DNA from 3 places in the Paucibacter sp. M5-1 genome. Region 2 is predicted to be linked to each of the others. Evidence: predicted binding sites of a transcription regulator. Region 2 holds the regulator's gene; each other region holds the start of a gene.
The links. Region 2 encodes FNR, which switches genes on or off when oxygen is low (the NO sensors DNR and NnrR bind a similar motif). Its sites were predicted from a motif close to TTGATNNNNATCAA; they were not measured.
Positions count from the first base shown of each region.

Region 1: O5M90_RS05910 (universal stress protein) is a predicted target of FNR. The motif match lies at 3,872-3,885, and genes of this name have one in related genera.
Region 3: O5M90_RS13490 (hemerythrin domain-containing protein) is a predicted target of FNR. The motif match lies at 2,445-2,458, and genes of this name have one in related genera.

Region 1 is NZ_JAPZLM020000001.1:1,284,548-1,290,564, forward strand. Features, by position in the region: gene O5M90_RS05900 (ABC transporter permease) at 1-2,076, shown strand, start outside; gene O5M90_RS05905 (efflux RND transporter periplasmic adaptor subunit) at 2,087-3,298, shown strand; gene O5M90_RS05910 (universal stress protein) at 3,303-3,761, opposite strand; gene O5M90_RS05915 (RNA recognition motif domain-containing protein) at 4,103-4,453, opposite strand; gene O5M90_RS05920 (hypothetical protein) at 4,565-4,774, opposite strand; gene O5M90_RS05925 (sensor histidine kinase) at 5,181-5,849, opposite strand.
Region 2 is NZ_JAPZLM020000001.1:5,645,922-5,651,938, forward strand. Features, by position in the region: gene ccoP (cytochrome-c oxidase, cbb3-type subunit III) at 1-296, shown strand, start outside; gene ccoG (cytochrome c oxidase accessory protein CcoG) at 312-1,766, shown strand; gene O5M90_RS26650 (hypothetical protein) at 1,800-2,054, shown strand; gene O5M90_RS26655 (hypothetical protein) at 2,054-2,302, shown strand; gene fnr (fumarate/nitrate reduction transcriptional regulator Fnr) at 2,304-3,038, opposite strand; gene hemN (oxygen-independent coproporphyrinogen III oxidase) at 3,218-4,627, shown strand; gene O5M90_RS26670 (sulfite exporter TauE/SafE family protein) at 4,630-5,334, shown strand; gene icd (NADP-dependent isocitrate dehydrogenase) at 5,439-6,017, shown strand, end outside.
Region 3 is NZ_JAPZLM020000001.1:2,870,686-2,876,702, reverse strand. Features, by position in the region: gene O5M90_RS13500 (GGDEF domain-containing protein) at 1-1,079, opposite strand, end outside; gene murU (N-acetylmuramate alpha-1-phosphate uridylyltransferase MurU) at 1,092-1,775, opposite strand; gene O5M90_RS13490 (hemerythrin domain-containing protein) at 1,807-2,391, opposite strand; gene tkt (transketolase) at 2,523-4,571, shown strand; gene gap (type I glyceraldehyde-3-phosphate dehydrogenase) at 4,643-5,641, shown strand; gene O5M90_RS13475 (S8 family peptidase) at 5,817-6,017, shown strand, end outside.

The sequences.
Region 1 (6,017 bases), 4.4 Mb from region 2:
CTGTCGGACCCCATCGTCGGCCAGTTGATCGGCATCGACCCCCTCAACGGCATGCGCATGAACCGGGTCAGCGTGCGCCTTGGCGGCGGGCTGCCGCGCGACGCCGCATCGGACGGCAGCATCCCGGCCCTGGTGTCCGAGGCCTTCGCCACCGCCCATGGGCTCAGGCCCGGCGCGCGCATCGGCGCGCTGATCAACGGCCGGCGCCGCACGCTGGTGATGGTCGGGACGGCGCTGTCGCCCGAGTACATCTTTGCCGGCCTGTGGGGCATGCCGGACCAGCGCAGCTTCGGCGTATTCTGGGTCGACCGCCGCGTGCTCGATGCGGCCTACGACATGGAAGGCGCGTTCAACCATGTGGCGATCAAACTCGCGCCGCAGGCCGAGGAACGCGCAGTGATTGATGCCGTGACGGAGCGCCTGACGCGCTACGGCGCCCAGCAGGCCATCGGCCGCGAGCACCAGAGCTCGCATCTGATGCTGGACAACGAGATCAAGGAGCAGCGTGTGCTCGGCACTGTGCTGCCGACGATCTTCCTGGGCGTGGCGGCCTTCCTGCTGAATGTGGTCGTGTCGCGACTGGTGGCCACGCAGCGCGAGCAGATCGCGGCAATGAAGGCCTTGGGCTATGCCAACCGCGCGATGGCCGCTCACTACCTGAAGCTGGTCATACTGATCGTCGGCGTGGGCTTCCTGCTGGGCGTGGGACTGGGCAAGGTGCTGGGCACGCTATTGACCGGGCTCTATGCGGACTTCTTCCGCTTCCCGCGCTTCGAGCACCATATCGCGCCGGAGCTGCTGGCGATCGGCCTGTCGCTGACCCTCGGGACTGCGGTGCTGGGCACGCTCAACACCATTGCCGCCACCGTGCGGCTGGCCCCGGCCGAGGCGATGCGCCCGCCGGCGCCTGGCCGCTATCGGCGCACGCTGCTGGAGCGGCTGGGCGTCCGCGGCATCGCGCCCGCTCTGCGCATGATCCTGCGCAATATCGAGCGCCAGCCCTGGCGCACCGGCCTGTCGATCGCCGGCATGGCGGCAGCGGTGGCCATCGTCGTGCTGGGCAACTTCTTTCGCGATGCGATCGAGGTCATCGTCGACCGGCAGTTCAACCTGTCGCTGCGCAGCGACGTGACGGTGTGGGCCGCCGATCCGCTGACCGACAGCGCGCGGCTCGAGCTGGCGCGGCTACCGGGCGTGACGGCAGTCGAGTCGACCCGTTTCGTCAACGTGAACCTCGTCAATGGGCCGCGCCGCGAGCGCACGCTGATACGCGGCTATCCGGCCGCGCCGCAGCTGTATCGCATCATCGATGCCGATGCACGCGAGACCCGGCCCGACGGCGTCGGCCTGGTTCTGACCGACCGCCTCGCCGACAAACTGGCGCTGCGACCGGGCGACCGTGTGCGCGTGGAGGTGCTGGAAGGGCGCGGGCGCGTCTTCGAGGCCGTGGTGGACAAGACCGTGCAGGAGATGATGGGCCTGAACGCCTACATGGAGCGGCGTGCTCTGAACCGCGCGCTCGGCGAGGACGATGTCAGCACCGGCTTCGTGCTGGGCCTGGAGCGCGGTTCGGAGGCGCGCCTGCTCGATGCGACGCGCGGCCTGCCACGCGTCGCCGGCGCCTTTAGCAAGGCCTCGATGCTGCGCAATATGCAGGAGCTGAGCGCGCGCAATATCCGCATCATGAGCACCATCATGACCGCGTTCGCCGCGGTGATCGCGGTGGGCGTTGTCTACAACAACGCACGCATCGCGCTGGCCGAGCGCAGTTGGGAGCTGGCCAGCCTGCGCGTGTTGGGCTTCACGCGCGCTGAGGTTTCCGGGCTGCTGCTGGGCGAGCTGGGCCTGGCAATCGCCGTCGCGATACCGCTGGGTATGGTGCTGGGCTGGACCCTGGTGCACGGCGTCGCGGGCCTACTGGCCTCGGATCAGTTTTTCTTTCCGGTGCTGATCAGGCCGCGCACCTATGGCTGGGCGGCGCTGGCGGTGCTGGCGGCTGCGGGCGCCAGCGCGCTGGTGGTCCGGCGGCGCATCGACCGGCTGGACATGGTGTCGGCGCTGAAGACAAGGGAATGAGGAGCTTTGTGTGAATCGCAGGACTTGGATCTATTCGGCTGGCGCTGTTGTGGCTCTGGCGCTGCTGGCTGCCTGGGCCTTCGCGCCACGTGCGGTCGAGGTGGAGTTGGCACCGGTGACGCAAGGCCGCTTCGAACTGCTGGTCGAGGAGGAAGGCAAGACCCGACTGGCCGATCGCTATGTGGTCTCGGCGCCGCTGGCCGGACGCCTGTCGCGGATCACGCTGCGTGAGGGCGATGCGGTGGCCGAGAACGCCAGCGTGGCGCTGCTGACGCCCTCGCTGCCGGCGATGCTCGACGAGCGCAGCACGAGCGAGCTGCGCGCCCGGCTCGGGGCCGCGCAGTCCGGCGCGCAAGCGGCGACAGCCCGCCTTGCTCGCGCGCGCATGACGCTGGAGCAGGCGCAGGGCGAGGCGCGCCGCAGCGAGCTGCTGGCCCAGCAAAGCTTCATCACCGCGACGCGGCTGGAGAGCGATCAGCTGGCCGCCAGGGCGGCACAAAAGGAAGTCGAGGCCGCCACCGCAGAGCAGCAGGTGGCGATGCACGAGATCGAGCAGTCACGTGCGGCGCTGAGTCTGCTGCGGCAAGGCAGTGGTGGCAATGGCTTCCCGGTCCGCTCGCCGATCGCGGGCCAGGTGTTGCGCGTGCTGCAGGCCAGCGAGGCCAATGTCGTGGCCGGCACGCCGCTGCTGGAGCTGGGCGATATCGGACGGCTGGAAATCGTTGCCGAGCTGCTAACCACCGACGCGCTGGCCGCACGACCCGGCAGCCTGGTGCGCATCGAACACTGGGGCGGTTCCGGCCAGTTGCTCGGCCATGTGCGCCGGGTCGAGCCCTCGGCCTTCACCAAGGTGTCAGCACTCGGTGTCGAAGAGCAGCGCGTGCGGGTGCTGGTCAGCATCGACAGCCCGCGCGAGCAGTGGCAGGCGCTGGGCGATGGCTTCCGTGTCGGTGTGCGCATCGTCACGCTGGCGCAGGACGAGGCGCTGCAGGTGCCGGTCAGCGCGGTGTTCCCGCTGCCGGCCAAGGACGACCGGGCTGCACCCGCCTATGCGGTCTTCGTCGCCGATGGCGCGCGGGCGCGGCTCGCGCCGGTGGAACTGGCGGCGCGCAATGGCAGCTCGGCCTGGCTGCGTGCCGGCGTGGGCGCCGGCTCCCGGGTGATCGTCTATCCGGGCGCCGCGGTTGCCGATGGCGCGCGGATACGCGAGCGCAAGGTCTGAGGCCCTATCTGGCCTCGGGCTCGGCATCACGCACCATCAGCACCGGCACCGCACTATTGCGCAGCACCAGCTCGGCGTCGCTGCCCATGAGGAGGCGGTTCACGCCGCGGCGTCCGTGCGTGCCCATCACGATCAGGTCGCAACCCTGCTTGGCCGCTTCCTCGACGATCACATGGGCGGCACGCTCACCGATGGCTTCGCGCAGCTGACAGGCCACCGGCAGCCCCTGTGCCTCAGCCTGCTGCGCCGCCTTGGCGATCAGTTCCTTGCCCTGGCTGCGCAGCAGGTCCATCGACTGCAGGAAGGCGACTGCGGCGGCGCGCTCGTCGAACATCGGATAGGCATCGATCACATGCAGAAGGCTCAGGCGCGAGCCCAGGCTGCGCGCCAGGCTGATCGCCTCACGCAAGCCGCGTTCGGAAGTGCGGCTGCCGTCCAGCGGCACGAGTATCTGCTTGTACATAGGGATCCCCAGCCGGCTGTCGCCTCAGTGTTGATCCCTGCATATTCAGTGACTTGCGGCTGGCAATGCTTGCGCCGCGTCAAGCCAACCCGACGGGTCGCGGGGCTGACTTGATGCAGATCACCTCGGCATGCTGCCGGTCACGCTGTTGCTGGGGCAGATCGGCTTGAACATCCTTTTCAACATACCGGCCAGATCCGGTCACTGGCCACGCAGCTCTGCGGCAGCTTCATGCGCTCTGCGCACGCAAGCCCAGTCATCCTCTCCGCCGTCTTCAAGCAGCATGGCCGGGGCAAAAAAAACCGACTCAGAAGAGTCGGTCATTGCGGGGAGCCGCTGGTTCAGTAGCGACCACCGCCGTAGCCGCCCGTGCCGTAGCCAATATCCGAACGCTTGGCTGCGGTGTACCCACCTGCGCTGTAACCGTTCGAATCTGTGCTTGCTTCGCGGGGGCGGGCCAGCGTCACGACGATCGAGCGTCCATCCACGGTCATGCCATGCAGGGCCGAGATAGCGGCCTGGGCAACTTCCGCAGAAGCCATTTCCACAAACCCAAAGCCCTTGGAACTGCCGGTTTGGCGGTCCATCATGACTTTGGCAGAAGACACGCTGCCGAACTCGGCAAAGTTGCTCTTCAAGCTGGAATCGGTCACTGAGTAGGGCAGGTTACCCACGTAGATCTTGCTGCTCATGGACGAGCCTTTCTTAGTACTGGCGCACCTTCAGGATGCGAATCTCGAATCTGCGAATGAGGCATCCGCAGCGAGTAGGACCTTTGGACTGGATCTGGCGGGACCAAATCGTCAGCACACTGGGGGGTGCGGCATGCACGCCTGCAACCAGCCCTGAGTGACGGCGAACAACCGAGCAGCGTCGTTAGAGGCAAAGGTTGTTTCGAAGCGGAACACACGGCGGTGACGGCCGTTGTCCTGAGCACGGCGAACCGAGAAAGAGGCGCGAAAGCGGCCACAGTCGGTCGGGTGTGTCGCGGGCGAGACGACGTACTTGCCCATGGGAATGGCGTTGTTTGAAATGTTCTTCAATCAGTATTGCAGGCTTGAATCGCCCGACGGGAGCATTCTTGAACTCGGTTAGCGGCTGCTGTGCCGGCCAAAAATGCACTGGTCGCAATCAGCTTCCGACTGGCGTCAATCGCCAGTCAAAGGAAACATGTCGCGGACGCTTTCATTATACCTTTTACGCCTATTGAATTAGATCTATATTTCTTCGGGTGCTGAGCCATGGGTTGCGGTTCAGTTTTTCCGACACCGTTCGCCATAAGCCAGCTGCACAAGCGTGCCGAACCGCGGCTCTCCTCCCCTCGCCGCCAGGCGAGCAACTGATCGCTGCAAGGCTGGTCAAGCTTGGGCGCCGATGCAGGACTCGTAGGCGATGTTTGAGCTCTACTCATTGCTCGGTTCAGGCGGGATCAAGGTGAATTGCGTGCTTTGGAAAGCCATGCTTTCGAGCACCCGGGACAGGAAGCATGACTGTGAACGCGCTACCCAACCCTGGTCCGGCGCTTCTAGCGGCGACCCTTCCGCCGTGAGCCTCTGCAAGTTCGCGCACCAGTGACAAGCCGATACCCAGGCCACTGCCGTCACACCGTAAGGCGAGGTCCGTTTGCACGAACGGATCGAATATCTTGCCAAGGCTGTCCGTCGGGATGCCGATCCCGTTGTCCGACACCGTCATCTGGATCCAGTCTGCACACAGCATGACCGACATTGAAATCTTGCCGCCTCGCGGTGTGTACTTGGATGCGTTGCTCAGCAGGTTTCCAATCATCTGCAAGAGGCGAATCGGATCGCCGTGCACATGAAGACCCGGCTCGGCGGGGAGATGCAACGCGAGATGCTGTGCACGCAGGGCTGCGCTAGGGCGGCATGCACCAATAGCCCGGGTAATCAATTCCGCCAGGTCCACGTCGACGCATTGCAAGCGGATCTTTCCGTGGTCAGCGCGGGCTTTGTCCAGCAAGTCGCCGATCACTCGAGACATGACGTCGATTTGTTGCTCAATCGAAAGCCTTAGGCGGGACAACCGCACGGCATCAAGATTGCCTGCATTGAGTTGTGCTGCCGCCAAGCGTAGGGGTAGCAACGAATTTCGCAACTCGTGCGCCACAAGTTCAAGGATGCCGACCCGAGGCCTTTGGTCCCTGCCGACAGGTCGCGGAATCGCGTGATGGCGCCGAAGGCGCTTCCCCCAAGCTCCTGCCCGCAGCAACTGCAAGTGATGGTTCGCCTCAGTGGT
Region 2 (6,017 bases):
TGTCGGGCAGCGCGCACAACTCGATCGCGGCCCAGTTGGGGCGCAGCAAGTTCGGCGTCTGCGCGGCCTGCCACGGCATGGACGGCAAGGGCAACCAGGCCCTCGGTGCCCCCAATCTGACCGACAAGATCTGGCTGCACGGCTGGGGTGAGGACGCCATCGTCGCCATCATCAACAACGGCAAGAACAATATGATGCCGGCCCATGGCGAGCGGCTCAGCCCCGAGCAGGTCCGCGTGCTCGCCGCCTATGTCTGGGGCCTGTCGCGTTCGTCCACTGCGGTGGCGGCCAAGTAAGCGATCCAGCCACTCATGGATAGCCCTCCGCGCAAGGTCATCCCTCTGGTGGCGGCCGATGATGCCGCCATCGAGATGGTGTCGCTCTATCAGGCCCAGCAGAAGATCTACTCGCGTGCCGTCAGCGGCTGGTTCGCCACCTGGCGCTGGGTGCTGGTGTGGGCGACGCAGCTGTTGTTCTACGGACTGCCCTGGCTGGACTGGGGCAGCCGCCAGGCGGTGCTGTTCGACCTCGAGTCGCGGCGCTTCTACATCCTCGGCCTGGTCCTTTATCCGCAGGACTTCATCTACCTGACCGGGCTGCTGCTGATCTCGGCCTATGCGCTGTTCCTGTTCACTGCGGTGGCGGGGCGGTTGTGGTGCGGCTTCGCTTGCCCGCAGACGGTCTATACCGAGATCTTCATGTGGGTGGAGCAGAAGTTCGAGGGCGACCGCGCCAAGCGCATCAAGCTCGATGCAGCGCCCTGGGGCCCCGAAAAACTGCTGCGCAAGGGCGGCAAGCAGGCGGCCTGGATCGCCATCGGGCTGTGGACCGGCTTCACCTTTGTCGGCTACTTCACGCCGATCAAGATGCTGAGCCAGGAGGTCATGAGCCTGGGCCTGGGTCCCTGGGAATGGTTCTGGATCCTGTTCTACGGTTTTGCGACCTATGGCAATGCCGGCTATATGCGCGAGCAGGTCTGCAAATACATGTGTCCTTATGCGCGCTTCCAGAGCGCGATGTTCGACAAGGACACGCTGATCATCAGCTACGACGCCGAGCGCGGCGAGCCGCGCGGCTCGCGCAGCAAGAAGGCCGATCCGGCCGCGCTGGGCCTGGGCTCGTGCATCGATTGCACCCTGTGCGTGCAGGTCTGCCCGACCGGCATCGACATCCGCAAAGGCCTGCAGTACGAATGCATCGGCTGCGCCGCCTGCATCGATGTCTGCGACAGCGTGATGGACAAGATGAGCTATCCGCGCGGCCTGATCCGCTACGACACCGAGAACGGCCTGTCCCAGCATCTGAGCCGCCGCGAAAGGCTGCTGCGCATCTTCCGGCCACGGGTGCTGATCTACGGCGCGGTGCTCTTGCTGATCACCGCCGGCCTGTTCACCAGCCTGGCGCTGCGCGCGCCCTTCAAGGTCGATGTGGTGCGTGATCGCGGCGCGCTGGCGCGCCTGGTCGACGACGGCTTCATCGAAAACGTCTACCGGCTGCAGATCATGAACACCACCGAGGCCGTGCAGCACTACCGCATCGCGGCCGAGGGCCTGCCCGGGCTGGCCACCGCGCAGCCGGTGCGGCTGGAGGTCGGGCCCGCCGAGGCCCGCTGGGTCTCGGTGGCCTTGCGGGTGCCGCCGCAGAGCGCGGCCCAGGCCGGCAGCGGCGCCCATGAGATCCGTTTCGGCATCGAGCGTGAAGCCGGTGCGGCCGGCCAGGCCGCCTATGCGCTGAGCGAGAAGTCCACCTTTGTCGTGCCGCGCTGAGCGTGGCCGACCACCGTCCCGAAGGAGCAATCGATGAGTGAAACGCAAGCGCAAAGCAGCCAAGTGCAGCGCCCCTGGTGGCGCGAATACATGATGTGGCTGGTGGTCGGCGGGCCCAGCGTCGTCGTCGTCGCGTCCTTCGTGACCCTGGGTCTGGCGATCACCCATCCCGACCCGGTCATCGAGGTGGTGCCGGTCCAGGCCAGCGCCGGCAGTGATGCGGCGCCGAGTTCGGCGCAGACCCCGGCAATGAAGGCCCGCAACCATGCGGCCACCGGGGGGCGCTGATGGACGAGCCCTCACGGCGCTCGCGCCTGGTCATGGCGGCCCTGTGGCCCTCGTTCCTGATGGCGGGGCTGCTGGAGGTGCTGGTCTTCAGCCTGCTTGATCCGGCCGCGCTGGCCGAGGCCAGCACATTGTCCGGCACCAGCATCTACACGCTGGGCTTTCTGGGCTTCTGGATCGTGACCGGGCTGAGTTCGGCCCTGAGCCTATGGCTGGCTGGTTTGCCGCCGGCCACGCAGGACCTGCGCTGAATCAGCAGTTGCTGCTGTTCACCAGGCGCTGCAGCCCGGCCTGGTCGAGGATCTGGATCTGGCGCTGCTTGACGTCCAGCAGACCCTCTTCCTGGAACTTCGAGAAGGTGCGCGACACGGTCTCCAGCTTCAGGCCCAGATAGCTGCCGATCTCCTCGCGCGTCATGCGCAGCACCAGGCTGGAGGCCGAGAAGCCGCGCGCCTGCAGGCGCTGGGTCAGGTTCAGCAGAAAGGCGGCCAGGCGCTCCTCGGCCCGCATGCTGCCCAGCAGCAGCATCACGCCATGGTCGCGCACGATCTCGCGGCTCATGATCTTGTGGAACTGGTGCTGCAGATCGGTGAACTCGCGCGACAGCTCCTCCAACTGATCGTAAGGGATCACGCAGACCTGGGAGTCCTCCAGCGCCACCGCATCGCAGCTGTGGCGGTCATTGCTGATGCCGTCCAGCCCCAGCAGCTCGCCGGCCATCTGGAAGCCGGTGACCTGATCGCGGCCGTCCTCGGAGGACACGCAGGTCTTGAAGAAGCCGGTGCGCACCGCATAGAGCGACTGGAAGGCATCGCCGGAACGGAAAAGAGTGTCGCCGCGCGCGACCTGGCGGCGCGTCGCCACCAGGCTGTCGAGCTGCTCCAGATCGGGCTTGGACAGACCCACCGGCAGGCACAGCTCGCGCAGATTGCAGCTGGAGCAGGCGACCTTGAAGGGCTCGATCTTGATGGCGGGGGCGGTGCTCATGCCGCGCATTATGGTCTGCCCGGGGCAGCCGCTCGCTTCGCCGGTGTCCGGGGTGGGCGCAGAGTGGAGGGGTGTCAGCATGATGTTCCTCAAGGTTGTCGTGATTGTTGTCGGGGCCATGCGCAGCAAGCTTGATGCAGGTCAAATGCCCGCCAGCTAGGCTTGGCACAGTGGCGGACATGCCAAACAGCACCACTGCCACAGCTCTCGGAATCAGCGAAGAATTGCTGCGTCGCTACGACGTGGCCGGCCCGCGCTACACCTCCTACCCGACCGCCGATCGCTTCGTCGAGGCCTTCACGGTGGCCCAGTACGAACAGGCGCTGGCCCAGCGCGCCAGCGGCTCGCTGGTCGGTGGCGGCACGCCGCTGTCGGTCTATGTGCATGTGCCGTTCTGCGAATCGGTCTGCTACTACTGCGCCTGCAACAAGGTCATCACCCGCCACCATGAGCGCGCCGGCGAGTATCTGCAGGCCCTGAACACCGAGATGGACCTGACACTGGCCCATCTGGGCCGTGCGCAGACCGTGTCGCAGCTGCATCTGGGGGGCGGCTCGCCGACCTTTCTGAGCGATGCCGAGCTGAGCCAGCTGATGCTGGACCTGCGCAGCCGCTTCAAGCTGGCGGCCGGCGCCGAGATCTCGATCGAGGTCGACCCGCGCACCGTCACCGAGCAGCGCCTGGCGCATCTGCGCAGCCTGGGCTTCAACCGGCTGAGCTTCGGCGTGCAGGACTTCGACGCCGAGGTGCAGAAGGCGGTGCACCGCATCCAGAGCTTTGACAGCGTGGCCAGCCTGATGAGCCAGGCCCGCGCGCTGGGCTTCGAGTCGACCAATGTCGACCTGATCTACGGCCTGCCGTTGCAGACGCCCGAGTCCTTTGCCCGCACCGTCGCCCAGGTCGCGGCGCTGCGGCCCGACCGCATCGCGCTCTACGGCTATGCCCATCTGCCGCAACGCTTCAAGCCGCAGCGCCGCATCGACATCACCCAGCTGCCGCCGGCCGCCGACAAGCTGCACATGCTCTCGGGGGCGATCAGCGGTTTCATTGCCCAGGGCTACAGCTATATCGGCATGGACCATTTCGCCTTGCCGACCGACTCGCTGGCGGTGGCCAAGCGCCAGGGGCGCTTGCACCGCAATTTCCAGGGCTACAGCACCCAGGCCGACTGCGATCTGATCGGGCTGGGTGTCTCGGCCATTGGCCGGGTCGGTGCCACCTACAGCCAGAACGCCAAGACCCTGCCCGAGTATTACGACGCGCTGCGCCAGGGCCAACTGCCGGTGGTGCGCGGCCTGGCGCTGACGCGCGACGACCTGCTGCGCCGCGCGATGATCATGGCGCTGATGTGCCAGGGCCGGGTCGAGTTCGAGTCGATCGAGCTGGCCCATCTGATCAAGGTGGGCGAGTACTTCCGACCCGAACTGGAGCGGCTGGCCCCGCTGCAGCAGGCCGGCATGGTCACGATCACGCCGGACGCGATCGAGGTGACGGCGCTGGGCTGGTACTTTGTGCGGGCCGTCGCGATGGTGTTCGACCGTTATCTGCAGGCCGATCGCACAAGAGAGCGCTTTTCTAAGATCATCTGAGCATGGATGCAGCGCTTGCCGGCTCGGCCCTGCTGATGGGCCTGGCCGGTTCCCCCCATTGCCTGGCGATGTGCGGCGCGGCCTGCGCCGGCCTGAGCGGCGGCGCGCCGCGCGCGATGGCTTCGTTCCAGTTCGGCCGCTGGCTCAGCTATGCGGCCGGCGGTGCGCTGGCGGCCGCCAGCGTCGGCTGGGCCGCGCAGCTGGGTCAGGCCACCGCGGTGCTGCGGCCGCTGTGGCTGATGGTGCATCTGGCGGCGCTGGGCCTGGGGCTCTATCTGCTGTGGCGCGGGCGCCAGCCGGCCTGGCTGGAAAACCTCGGCCAGCGGGTGTCGCGCGAAACCAGCGTGTCGCTGGCGGGATTGCGGCCCGGCCAGGCGGCGCTGGGCGGGGGGCGACCCACCCGCGCGCTGCTGGGCGGCCTGGGCTGGCTGGCCTGGCCCTGCGGCCTGCTGCAGTCGGCCCTGGTGGTGGCGGCGCTGGCCTCGGGGCCGGCGCAGGGGGCGCTGGTGATGACGGCCTTCGCCGCCGGCTCCGGCCTGGGCCTGGTGCTCGGGCCGGCGCTGTTGCGCCGCCTGTTCGGCGTCGGGGAGGGCGGCCTGGTCTGGGCGATCCGGCTGGCCGGGCTGGGTCTGGCGGCGGCCTCGGTTTTCGCGCTGGGCCATGGGGTCTGGGTGCAGATCGCCGACTGGTGCGGCCGCGCTTTCTGAGCCCAACACTTATATAAGACTTGAGCCCGTCGCCGGACTTGCCGGCATAGAATCGGCGCCTCAGTCGTTTCACCCCCTTGCGCTTTGCGCGGAGCAGACCACACATGTATCAACACATCAAGGTGCCCGAGGGCGGGCAGAAGATCACCGTCAACGCCGACTTCTCCCTGAATGTGCCCGATCAGCCCATCATTCCCTTCATCGAGGGCGATGGCACCGGTTTCGACATCACGCCGGTGATGATCAAGGTGGTCGATGCGGCGGTGGCCAAGGCCTACGGCGGCCAGAAGAAGATCCACTGGATGGAGATCTATGCCGGCGAGAAGGCCACCCAGGTCTACGGCCCCGATGTGTGGCTGCCGGCCGAGACGCTGGAGGTGCTGCGCGAGTATGTGGTCTCGATCAAGGGGCCGCTGACCACGCCGGTCGGCGGCGGCATCCGTTCGCTGAACGTCGCGCTGCGCCAGGAACTGGACCTGTATGTCTGCCTGCGCCCGGTGCAGTATTTCAAGGGCGTGCCCTCGCCGCTGAAGGAGCCCGAGAAGACCCATATGGTGATCTTCCGCGAGAACTCGGAAGACATTTACGCCGGTATCGAGTACGAGGCCGAGAGCGACAAGGCCAAGAAGCTGATCAAGTTCCTGCAGGAGGAAATGGGGGTCAAGAAGATCCGCTTCCCCAAT
Region 3 (6,017 bases), 2.8 Mb from region 2:
GCCCGGTCGGCGCGTCGGAACAGGGTGTCGGCGGAGTCGCCCGGCTGCCACAGCGTCAGCCCCAGGCTGCAGCGCAGCGCCGGCAGCTCGCCCTGGGGCGGCCGTGCGATCTGCTGGTGCAGCTGCCGTGCCCGCGCCAGTGCCGCCCCGGCATCGCCGGCCGGCAGCAGCAGGCAGAACTCCTCGCCGCCCCAGCGGAAGGCCTGCTCGCCGGCGGCCAGGCTGGCACGCAGACCCGCGGCGAAGTCGGCCAGCGCGGCGTCGCCGGCATGGTGGCCGAAGCCGTCGTTGATGGCCTTGAAATGATCCAGGTCCACCATCAGCAGCGCAAAGGGTCGGGCCCGCGTGATCGCGGCGGCCACGGCCTCGTCGAGGGCCCGCCGGTTGGGCAGGCCGGTCAGCCCGTCGCTATGGGCTTGCTGCCGCACCTCGGCCTCGGCCTGCATCTTGCACATCTGCAGAAAGCCCAGCGTGGTCACGATGATGAACAGAAAGCCGAACAGGAATAGCGGCGCCTGCCAGTCGGCGGGCACGTTCAGATAGTCGCGTCCCTGGCCCTGCTGGAGCAGCAGCGCGGCGGCGCGCAGCGGCAGCAGCAGGCCCATCAAGAGGTAGAAGCCCGCGACCACCCGCTGCACCCCTCGCAGGGTCGGCGCCGGGCTGCGCCACAGCAGCCAGGCATTGAGCAGCTGCACCAGACCGTAGGCGAAGCCGTTGAAGATGGTGGATTGCGCGTAGTCGGCACCGGCCGTCAGCGCCACCGCCGTCACCGCCAGCACCATCGATGCCATCAGCACCAGCCCGCTGCGCTGCAGGACCTGGCCCAGAAACTGACGGATCGCCGCATGGAACAGCGCCACGCTGACGGCGCCCAGCGCATTGCCCAGGCCGGCGCTCAGCAGGCTGGGCAGGCGGCCGGCGTTGGACAGCAGCGCATAGGCCAGGCCCTGGCTTGCGACGGCCAGCATCCACAGGCGCAGGCCGTTGCGCCGGTCGGCCTCGCCGCGCGCGATCCACAGCATCGCGGCGCTGGCCAGCAGTGCGCAGGTCTGGGCCAGGAAGAGGGTGCGGACGTCCATGGCCGGCGAGGTTCAGGCGCTGCGGTTCAGGGCGTCCAGCCGCGCCACCGTGCCCACATCGGTCCAGGGCCCGGCGTAGAACTCGGCGCCGATGCGGCCGGCGGCGATGCCGGCGTCCAGAGAGGGCCGCAGCCGCGCGCGCGTGCCTGGGGTGATGCCGGCGAACATCTCGGCGCGGTACAGGCCGATGCAGGACCAGGTGTGGCGCGGCCCGCCCTCATTGGCGGCCAGGCCCTCGGCGCTGATCGCGAAGTCGCCATCGGGGTGGTGCGGGCTGTTGGCCACCATCCACAGATGGGCCAGCCGCGCGCCGTCGGCGAAGCGCCGCGCCTGATCGGCGTCGAAGCGGAACTCCGGCAGAAAGACATCGGCTGAGACCACCCAGAAGGCCGCGTCGCCATCGGCCGTCAGCAGCGGCAGGGCCTGGGCGATGCCGCCGGCGGTCTCCAGTGCCTGCGCCTCGACCGAGTAATGCAGGCGCAGGCCCCAGGCGCTGCCGTCGCCCAGCGTGGCCGGGAACTGCTCGGACAGCCAGGCCGTGTTGATCACGATATCGCGCACGCCAGCGGCGGCCAGGGCCTCGATATGCCAGACGATCAGCGGCTTGCCGCGTACGCTCAGCAGCGGCTTCGGGGTGGTGTCGGTCAGCGGCCGCATGCGCTCGCCGCGCCCGGCCGCGAGGATGATGGCTCGCATGGGGCGGAAGTGTAGGGTGCGCCGTCGGGGGTCAGTCCGGTGGCCCCAGGCCCAGCGGCGCGGGCACCAGGTTCAGGATGCGGGCGAACAAGGCCTGGTACTCGGCGTCCGGCACATGGCCGGTCAGCGGGTCGCGGTTGCCGGCGAAGGCCTCGTCGAGCTCGGCCCAGTCCTCGGGGCCGAGCACCTGCTCGGCCAGCGGCAGCACCTCGCGCTCCTCCAGCGCCATATGCTGCAGATAGGCGTCGACATAGCGCCGGGCGGCCTGCTCGAAGGCGGCGCGGCGCGGCTCGCCGAGCAGCTCGAAGGCCAGCAGCCGGTGCTGCAGCTCGCGCACCGCGCGCTCGCCGCGGCCGTGGTCGGCGTCGAGCCGGTCCAGCAGCTCGCGCGACTGCGGCGCCCGCGCCCGCAGCTTCGGAAACAGCAGCTCGGTTTCCTTCGGGTGGTGCAGGCGCTCGGGGAACTCATCGACATAGAACAGCATCGCGCGCAGCGCATCGAAATCGGGCCGGCTGCCCTGCTGGCGGTGCTGGGCCAGCAGCAGCGGTATCGTGCGCAGCATCGCGGCCAGCGCATGGTGTTCGTCGCGGATGATGCGAAGCGTCAGTGCGGTCATCGGTGTCTCCGGCAGTGCATGGCGCAGCGTGCCAGCTCGGGCGCCGCGAGGTCTTGCTCTGGGTCAAGCCGGGGTGGGGCCGGCGGCCAAGTAAAATCCCACGTTTACCCGCAACTCCGCCCGCACCCACCATGGCTCAAACCGCTGCAAGCAACCCCACTTTGATGGCCAACGCCATTCGCGCACTGGCCATGGACGCCGTGCAGCAAGCCAATTCGGGCCACCCCGGCGCACCGATGGGCATGGCCGATATCGCCGTCGCGCTGTGGGGCCGCCATCTGCGCCACAACCCGGCCAACCCGCAATGGGCCGACCGCGACCGCTTCGTGCTGAGCAATGGCCACGGCTCGATGCTGATCTATGCGCTGCTGCACCTGACGGGCTACGACTTGCCGATGGCCGAGCTGAAGGCCTTCCGCCAGCTGCACAGCAAGACCCCGGGCCATCCCGAGGTGGGCATCACCCCCGGCGTCGAGACCACCACCGGCCCGCTGGGCCAGGGCATCACCAATGCGGTGGGCCTGGCGCTGGCCGAGAAGATGCTGGCCAAGGAGTTCAACCGTGACGGCCATGCGGTGGTGGACCACCACACCTATGCCTTCCTGGGCGACGGCTGCCTGATGGAGGGCATCAGCCACGAGGCCTGCGCGCTGGCCGGCGCCTGGAAGCTGAACAAGCTGATCGCGATCTACGACGACAACGGCATCTCGATCGACGGCCAGGTCGCCCCCTGGTTCATCGACAACACCGCCCAGCGTTTCGAGGCCTATGGCTGGAACGTCATCGGCCCGGTCGACGGCCATGATGTCGATGCGGTCGACGCCGCAATCGCGCTGGCCAAGATGAGCACCGACATGCCCTCGCTGATCATCGCGAAGACCCATATCGGCAAGGGCTCGCCCAACCGTGCCAACACCGCCAAGGCCCATGGCGAGCCGCTGGGCGGCGACGAGATCAAGCTGACCCGCGAGGCGCTGGGCTGGGCGCATGAGCCCTTCGTCGTGCCGGCCGAGGTCTATGCCGACTGGGACGCCAAGGCCAAGGGCGCCGCGCTGGAGCAGGCCTGGGACGAGCGTTTCGACGCCTATGCCACGGCCCACCCCGAACTGGCCGCCGAGTTCCAGCGCCGCATGGCCGGCGTGCTGCCGGCCAACTTCGCGCAGACCGCGGTGGACGCGGTGGTGGCCGCCCACACCAAGGGCGAGACCGTCGCCAGCCGCAAGGCCAGCCAGCTGGCGCTGGAAGCCTTCACCGCCGCCGTGCCCGAGCTGCTGGGCGGCTCGGCCGATCTGACCGGCTCCAACCTGACCAATACCAAGAGCACGCCGGCCTTCCGCCTGGAGGCCGATGGCTCGAGCAACGGCGGCCGCCACATCAACTACGGCGTGCGCGAGTTCGGCATGGCCGCCATCATGAACGGCATTGCGCTGCATGGCGGCTACATCCCCTACGGCGGCACCTTCCTGACCTTCAGCGACTACAGCCGCAATGCGATCCGCATGGCCGCGCTGATGAAGCAGCGCGTCATCCATGTGTTCACGCACGACTCGATCGGCCTGGGCGAGGACGGCCCGACCCACCAGAGCATCGAGCATGTGGCCAGCCTGCGCCTGATCCCGGGCCTGGATGTCTGGCGCCCGGCCGATACCACCGAGACCGCCGTGGCCTGGACCATGGCCATCGGCAATGCCACCCGCCCCAGCGTGCTGGCACTGAGCCGGCAGAACCTGCCCTATGCGCCCAAGGCCAATCTGGACGAGATCAGCAAGGGCGGCTATGTCCTGAGCGAGCCGGCCGAGGTGGGCCTGAAGAAGAAGGCCCAGGGCGTCATCATCGCCACCGGCTCCGAGGTGCAACTGGCCCTGCATGCCCAGGCATCGCTGGCCGCCGAGGGCATCGCGGTGCGCGTGGTCTCGATGCCCTCGACCACGGTGTTCGACCGCCAGGACGCCAAGTACAAGAAGGCCGTGCTGCCCGAAGGCCTGCCGCGCGTCGCGGTGGAAATGGGGGTCAGCGATGGCTGGTGGAAGTACGGCGTCGCCGCCGTCGTCGGCATCGACAGCTACGGCGAGTCGGCCCCGGCGCCGGTGCTGTTCAAGCATTTCGGCTTCACGCCCGAGAATGTGGTGGACACGGTCAAGGTGGCACTGGGCCTGGCCCGTTTGAAGACGAAGAAGTGATGGTTTGAGTTCGAAGGGGTGCGTGGCGCCCCTTTTTCATGGATTTTGCTTTTCTGACTTAGGAGACCTCTATGACGATCAAGATCGGTATCAACGGCTTCGGCCGCATCGGCCGCATGGTGTTCCGCGCCGCCATCGCCAACTTCAAGGACATTGAAGTCGTCGGCATCAACGACCTGCTGGAGCCCGACTACCTGGCTTACATGCTGAAGTACGACAGCGTGCACGGCAAGTTCGACGGCGAGGTCGCGGTCGACGGCAATACCCTGGTCGTCAACGGCAAGAAGATCCGCCTGACGCAGGAGCGTGATCCCGCCAACCTGAAGTGGAACGAAGTCGGTGCCGACATCGTCGTCGAAGCCACCGGCCTGTTCCTGGACAAGGCCAGCGGCGAGAAGCATCTGGCCGCTGGCGCCAAGAAGGTGGTGTTCTCGGCCCCGAGCAAGGACGACACGCCGATGTTCGTGTTCGGCGTCAATGACAAGACCTATGCCGGCCAGGCCATCATCTCGAACGCTTCCTGCACGACCAACTGCCTGGCCCCGCTGGCCAAGGTGCTGAACGACAAGTGGGGCATCAAGCGCGGCCTGATGACCACCGTGCACGCCGCCACCGCGACCCAGAAGACCGTCGACGGCCCGAGCAACAAGGACTGGCGCGGCGGCCGCGGCATCCTGGAAAACATCATTCCGTCGAGCACCGGTGCGGCCAAGGCCGTCGGCGTCGTGATCCCCGAGCTGAACAAGAAGTTGACCGGCATGAGCTTCCGCGTGCCGACCTCGGACGTGTCGGTGGTGGACCTGACCGTGGAGCTGAACAGCGAGGCCTCGTACAAGGAGATCTGCGCCGAGTTCAAGGCCCAGTCGGAAGGCGCGCTGAAGGGCGTGCTGGGCTATACCGAGGACAAGGTGGTGGCCACCGACTTCCGCGGCGACGCCCGCACCTCGATCTTCGACGCCGACGCCGGCATCGCGCTGGACTCCACCTTCGTCAAGCTGGTGGCCTGGTATGACAACGAGTGGGGCTACTCGAACAAGGTGCTCGAGATGGTGCGCGTGATTTCCAAGTAAGCAGCCCGTCCTGTTGACCTCAAGGCCTTGCCCGGCGACGGGCAAGGCCTTTTTGCTTGGTCGCCCGAACACCCGGGTGGTTTTGCGTTTGTTTACACACGGACGCAAAGGTCGGCCCTCTAAACTGCGCTGATCGCGCCCGCTGGGCGTGCCCGAGCCCAGAATGGGTCAAACCATGAAGCGCCTACGCAGCCCCGTGTTCCGTCCCTCTTTGCTGGCCCTGGGCCTGGCCGGCCTGCCTATCGGCCTGTCGGCCGCGACAGCCCCGGCGAGCGCAAGCGACGAGGCACAGGCCCGCGTGATCGTGCGCTTCAAGGCGGCCGCGCCTTCGGTGCTGGCCAAACCCATGGCCAGCCGGGCGGCGCCCGCCGAGGTG